Luteolibacter sp. Y139: one gene and its partner. The protein of the gene in region 1 interacts with the protein of each later gene in a pairwise test. Links are inferred from orthologs where the notes say so. Each region holds a gene or a part of one and is shown on either strand. Other genes may lie near its edges.

Evidence for each region. The genes of interacting proteins can lie anywhere in the genome.
Region 2: the proteins of WKV53_RS03400 (region 1) and WKV53_RS11480 interact in binary tests that used the Escherichia coli proteins (3 or more experiments, as listed by UniProt). The link is inferred for Luteolibacter sp. Y139 from one-to-one orthologs.

Annotation. Positions count from the first base shown.
Region 1 is NZ_JBBUKT010000001.1:785,225-788,299, reverse strand. Bases 147-3,020 are described here. They hold WKV53_RS03400 (cysteine desulfurase family protein), read left to right. Parts: upstream 147-929; coding sequence 930-2,111; downstream 2,112-3,020. Other genes in these bases: WKV53_RS03395 (hypothetical protein), read right to left, coding at 2,099-3,020; cls (cardiolipin synthase), read right to left, coding at 147-828. In the rest of the region: more of cls, read right to left, coding at 1-146; more of WKV53_RS03395, read right to left, coding at 3,021-3,075. UniProt on the Escherichia coli protein: Master enzyme that delivers sulfur to a number of partners involved in Fe-S cluster assembly, tRNA modification or cofactor biosynthesis. Catalyzes the removal of elemental sulfur from cysteine to produce alanine.
Region 2 is NZ_JBBUKT010000004.1:81,744-84,935, forward strand. Bases 44-3,034 are described here. They hold WKV53_RS11480 (iron-sulfur cluster assembly scaffold protein), read left to right. Parts: upstream 44-1,305; coding sequence 1,306-1,764; downstream 1,765-3,034. Other genes in these bases: WKV53_RS11475 (FGGY family carbohydrate kinase), read right to left, coding at 44-1,131; WKV53_RS11485 (hypothetical protein), read left to right, coding at 1,834-2,241; WKV53_RS11490 (ABC transporter ATP-binding protein/permease), read left to right, coding at 2,338-3,034. In the rest of the region: more of WKV53_RS11475, read right to left, coding at 1-43; more of WKV53_RS11490, read left to right, coding at 3,035-3,192. UniProt on the Escherichia coli protein: A scaffold on which IscS assembles Fe-S clusters. Exists as 2 interconverting forms, a structured (S) and disordered (D) form. The D-state is the preferred substrate for IscS.

The sequences.
Region 1 (3,075 bases):
ATTCCAGTCTTCAATGAAGACGAGTTGGATCGCCTGGACCGAGGGGCCTCTCAATTTGAGATGGGTATCTCGCCACGCGCCGAAGCGCTGGTCGCGGCCGAGGTATTCGTCGCCGACATTGATGCCGCCGACGAAGGCTTCCTTGCCATCCACGACGACGATCTTGCGGTGGTTGCGGAAATTGAGCTGCACGCGTGAGACCCAGTAGCGATTGCTGCCGAAGTAGGCGTGCTTGATTCCCGCGGCTTCGAGTTCTTTCAGGTAAGCGCGGGAGAGCTTGTTAGAGCCGAGTTCGTCGTAGAGGAAGTAGACGCGGACGCCGGCTTTGGCGCGGTCGATCAGGGCTTGCTTGAAGCGGTGGCCGACGCGGTCGTTCTTCACGATGAAGAAGTTCACCAGCAGGTAGGTCTGGGCGGAAGCGATGGATTTGAAGAGGGCTTCAAAGGTCTCTTCGCCGTCGATCAGCAGTGTCAGTTCATTGCCGCGGGTGAAAGGGAGGCCGCCGAGGAACTCCGCGGCCCTGCCGAAGGCATCGTCCGGCTTGATCTCATGGTGGCGCAGGCGCTGGTGCATGTCCTCGGCAAGCTTGCGCAGGTCGGCATCCTCGCCGCGGCGGGCCCGGACGTAGCCGGAGAAGCGGGACTTGCCGGTGAGGTAGTACATCGGCACCGCGATCCACGGCAGGGCCAGCAGGGAAACGATCCAGGCGATGGTGCCCTGGGAGGTGCGCACGTTCATCAGCGCATGGACGATCAGCACGAGGCCCAATCCGTGGAAAAGCAGCAGCGCCGCGGCGAGGGTGGCGGTGAGGATTTCGTGGCCCGGCATCGGCCCATTCTAACCGATATCCCGGCTCCGTCCACGCAATCGATGGAAATCGCCAGCAGGCGACCGTTGCAGGGGATGGCGGGGGCAGCTAGCATCTCTGCGTGATCTATTTGGATGCCAACGCCACGACGCCGCTCCTGCCGGAGGTGCTGGATGCCATGCTGCCGTGGCTGCGGGAGGGATTTCACAATCCAAACGCCAGTTACCGCGGGGCGAAGGAAGCTCGCCGGGCGATCGAGGAGGCGCGGGAGAAGGTGGCCGCGCTGATCGGTGCGCGGGCGGAGGAGATTGTGTTTATGGGCGGTGGCACGGAGAGCACGAACTCCGTCTTGAAGTGGCTGGCGCGGCTCGTCGGGCGGAAGAGCGGGCGAGTGATTACCAGCGCGATCGAGCACAGTGCGGTGCTGAAGCCGTGTGAGACTTTTGGCGAGGTGGGGTATCCGTTGGCCCGTGTCGGTGTCGATGCGGGCGGGAGATTGAATGTGGATGAATTTCAAGCGGCCTGTGAGGCGGCGAGGGAGGGCGGGGGATTTGCCTCGATCATGTGGGCGAACAACGAGACGGGCGTGATCCAGCCCGTGGATGAGGCATGTGCCATCGCGAAGGAGAACGGTCTCGCCTTTCATACGGATGCGATCCAGGCGGTCGGCAAGATCCCGGTGAATGTCGGCGAGGTGCCCGTCGACTTTCTCTCGCTCTCGGCGCACAAGTTTCACGGGCCGAAGGGTGTGGGGGCTCTCTACATTCGCAGTGGCTGCCGCTTCGAGCCGATGCTACGCGGGGGTGGCCAGGAGAAGGACCGGCGGAGCGGGACGGAAAATACTGCGGGCATCGTAGGTCTGGGCAAGGCGGCGGAACTTGCGATGGAGCGGCTTTTGAAGAAAGAGAGTCCGGTGGCGCTGCGCAATGCGTTCGAGGCGAAGATCGTGGGTGAGCTTGAAGGGGTCACGGTGAATGGCGATCTGCTTCACCGCTTGCCGGGGACGAGTCATCTTTCCTTCACGGGTTGCGAAGCGGCGGGCTTGCTAATTCTGTTAGATGATTTGGGCGTTGCTTGTTCGGCGGGTTCCGCGTGTATGACGGGGAAGCAGCAGCCTTCTCATGTCCAGAAGGCAATGGGATTCTCCGATGCCAAGGCGAAGAGCAGCCTGCGCTTTGGTTTCTCCTGTCTCACTACGATGGAGGAGGCGATGGCCGCTGCGGAGGCGGTGAAGAAGTCGGTGGAGAAACTTCGCCGTGTCCAAGGGGGCAGCACGGGGCCGGTGGTGGTTTATTCGCCGTGAGCCCGCTTTAGATCCTGATCCAGCACTGCCCGCTTTTCTTTCTGAAGCTCGGGAGTGGAGAGCAGTTCAATCCACGGGACGAGCGATGCGGGGTCCGATGACGATTCCCGGATGAGCATGTAAGAAATCCCCTCGTCGCGGCTTCCACCCGCCGGAAGCGTGGCTAGCCACGCATAGGCTTCGCGCGGTTCGGAGCCGGCCCATTGCTGGATGACTTCACGAACCAGGGTCTTTTGGTCGTTGCCAGGGTAGCTCGCGGCCCATGCGGCGGCAGCTGCGGGATCATTCCGGCTCCACGTTTCTGCAAGGGCGGTTGCTAGGGGGAGGCGTCGCTCGGGTGCCGCTTGATCGATGGCGTCGGCGGCTTCGGCAGGCTTGGTGCTAGCCCATGAGATGATGGCAAGGCGGAGGGCTGCATTTCCCCCCGTTTTGGCATCCAGGCTTTGCGCCCATTCAAAAATGGCTGCGGGAGTCTCCTTCGCTGTCATCCCGGCGGCGACCGCGGTTGCCAACTCGCTCAAGTCGGTTTCGCCGGTGGCCCGTTCGAGATAGGTCTTTGCTCCTGTCGGATCCTGGAAGCCCCAGTTCCGGAGATCCGTTTCGGTCATTTCGGCGACGGGTTTGTTTTTCCATCCTTGGTCGGGCGGCGGTTGGGTCGACTCGTCGCCGCACCGGATCGTGTTCCGCTCGCGCTCGGCGATGCTTTCAAGAATGCCCGCTTTGAGCGAGTCCGGCAGGGTGGCAATCCATGCCTTGGCGTCGTCGAGCGCCACCGAGGACCAGTTCAATGCGACTTCTTGGAGCAGGCGATCCGACGTCGCCTTGTCTTGAACGGTGCCGATCCATGCGATCACTTCCCGTGGTGATTTCCGGGCCCATGCTCCGGCGATGAGTTCGGTCGTCCGAACACGCTCGTCCGGAGAGAGGTGATCCAGATGGGCGAGAGCTGCCTTTGGATCATGCT
Region 2 (3,192 bases), on another replicon or contig:
GAGGCCTTCCGCAGAGGCGCGGGCGAGATTTCCGGGAGTGAAATTGTCCAGCGTGACGCCGTGGAGGACGCCGGAGGCATCCGGCAGGCGCGGGGTGATTTCGCCGCGGAGGTAGGGGAGGAAGAGCAGGCCGTCTGCTCCCGCTTCGGTGCTGGCGAGGGCTTTTTCGAATTCGGCGGCGGACCAGCCGTAGTGGCGGCGAACGAGTTCGAGGGCGGAGACGGCATTGGCCATGCCCATGCGGGTCAGCCAGCGGCCGGAGGCATCGCAGAGGATGGAGGCCTCGCCTTGAAAATCCACGGTCGGGCGATCGGAAACGGCGGAAAGCGAGCCATCGGCGGAAAGATCGGCGACCACGGCGCCATTTCCCGCGGCACCGACCGCGAGGGCGGCGAGGGCGGCGGCTCCGGAACCCGGAGCGACGATGACGCTATCCGGCAGTCCCCACGAGCGGCAGAGGGCGGGACGAAGTTGGCCGCGTGGCTGCATCGGCGAAATGCCGGGCGGCAGCATGTCGAACACGCGCGAGTCGATGAACTCCATTAGCTCGCCGCTCCATTTCCGCTGCGGGACATTGAAGAGGCCGGTGGTGGCGGCGGAGCCAGCCTCAATGCCGGCCTCGCCAGTCAGCCAGTAGCCGATGAAATCCTGCGGCGTCATCAGCCGCGCCGCGCGTTGGAAATGGTAGGGCTCGTGCTGCTTCAGCCAGAGGCACTGGGCGGCAAGCGAGCCGGCGTCAATGGGATTGCCGCAGAGCTCGATGAGGCCGGGGGCACCGCCGAAGGCGCGGGCGATTTCGTCGGCCTGGCGCTGGGCGGAGCGGTCGATGCCGAGCTTGGCAGGGCGGACGATGCGGTTGTTTTCGTCGAGGACGACCATCCCGCCGGTGGGGGCGGTGATGCCGATGCCGGCGACTGCGCCGCGGGCATCGCCGAGGGTTTCGAGGACCTGGCGCATCGCCTGGTCGGCGGCGGCGATCCACGATGCCGGGTCCTGCTCGCGATAGCCGTCCGGCAGCCCCTCGACCCAGGTATGGGCGGCCACGGCTTCGGCCGCGACGGTGGCGGCTTCGAGGTCCAATGCCACCACGCGGGTGGCGGCGTGGCCGATTTCGATTCCTAGGAAGTGCATGCCTCGTTGCTCGGGCGAGGGAACTCGGTGGGGGTTGCGTTAGATTTTCCGGTGGGGCGGGGCTTGGCAAGGTTGGGAATGCCGAATGTGGAATTTCCGAAGGTGGAGGAAGGCGATTCCGGCATCCGGAAATTCTGCATTCGGCATTTTGCCTTTCCGGTGCATCGTCACTCCGTGAGCGATTTCGAAGAAAAAGTCCGCGAGGCACTTTCGTCACCGAAGAACCAGGGCGAGCTGGCTGACGCGGATGCGGTCGGGACGGTCGGTTCGCCGGATTGCGGGGACATGCTGCGGATGTGGCTGAAATTCACCGAGAAGGACGGGAAGAAGGTGATCGACCGGGCGTCGTTCCAGTCCTTCGGCTGCCAGACGGCGATCGCGGTGGCGTCGATGGCGACGGAGTTGCTGAAAGGGAAGACGGCGGAGGAAGCGCGCGAGCTGTCGGCGAATGAGCTGACCGGTGACCTTGGGCCGCTGCCGCCGATGAAGATCCATTGCGGACAGCTGGTGGAAGGGGCGCTCAAGAACGCGCTGGACCAGACCCCGGCGGAAGCGCCGAGGGCGGTGGGGACGACGCTTTCCGAGACGATGAAGCAGCCGGCGGGGAAGATCCGGATCGTGCCTGTCGAGTGATTCCCGGGTTCCACCAGGCGGCTGATTTTCCCGGAGACGCAGGGGGCGGATTTTGTTAGTTTTCCCGCCGTGTCGAAACGGGTTGTGATCATTTGCCTGTCCCTCTGCCTGGTGGGATGTGTCTTTGGCTGGGGCCTTGGCGGCCTGCTGCTGACCGGTGGCTACAGGCACCCGGGAGGATGGTGGCCGATGCTGCTCCTGCTAGGAGGCTTCCTGTGCCTGCCGGCGGGGATCGGAATGATCATGGGCTATCGGCTCGGCCGGACCGTGGCGGTGGCAGCATTCGCGGTCGGCTATCTGGCGTGTGCCGCGATGTTGGTGGCTCCGCTGCTCCAGGCGGGCGTGATCGACATTGCGATCAATGGCAGCCGGGCAGGCTATGGCGTGTATGCCGCCGGGTCCTTGATGCTGCTGGGGGTAGTGCTGCTCTTGCACTGGACGCTCTACACGCCGTCCTTTGAGGATCACCTGGCCTGAGCGGCGGGAAATCCGGTTTGCGGTTTCTTTCTCGCCCTTGCGTAAAAGTGCAGCTTTCTTCCGTAGCCATTCAAATTCATTCACCCGACTGGCCCCGTGCTCGAGCTCAAGGAAGTTAGTTTCACCATCAAAAAGGACGGCGAGGACGTGAACCTCGTCGACAAGGTCTCCATCAATGTCCCCCGCGGGCACTTCATGGCAATCGTCGGGCCCTCGGGTTGCGGCAAGACGACCCTGCTGAAGACCATCGCGGGCCTGAACCCGGAGTCTGCCGGGGCGCTGTTCTGGGAGGGGCGGAATCTCTCGGAGGAGGGTGACCTTGATCCGTCCGAGATCGGCTACGTGCCGCAATTCTCGATCGCCTACGATCCGCTCACGGTGGACGAGTCGGTGGAGGCCGCAACCCGCCTGCGGGTAAGGACGCGGGATACGGAAGAGCTCGACGGCCGGATCGACCGGGTGCTGGAGGAGACCGGGCTGACGGCGATCGCGGATCGTCAGGTGAAGGTGCTTTCCGGTGGCCAAAAGCGCCGTCTGGGGCTGGCGATGGAGCTGGTGTCCGATCCGAAGCTGCTGCTTTGCGACGAGGTGACGAGCGGTCTCGATCCAAGGTCGGAGCGGGAGATCGTGCGGCTGTTGCATGACCTGTCACGCCGGGAGGGGCGGATCGTGCTGTCGGTCACGCACTCGCTGGCGCATCTTGAACTCTACGATTCCATCCTGGTGCTGCACGAGGGGCGGGTGGCCTACCACGGCCCGCCGGACCAGCTGAACCACTATTTCTCGGTCCACGACACCGAGGAGGTTTATCCCAAGCTCGCCACCCAGACCTCCGAGCGCTGGCAGAGCTCGTGGATGAAGCATCGCGGGCCGTACTACTCGAAGCTGGACCGGAACCGGACCAAGCTGGTCGATTCCGGCGGGCTGCACTTGCCGGTGGTTCCCGAGCTG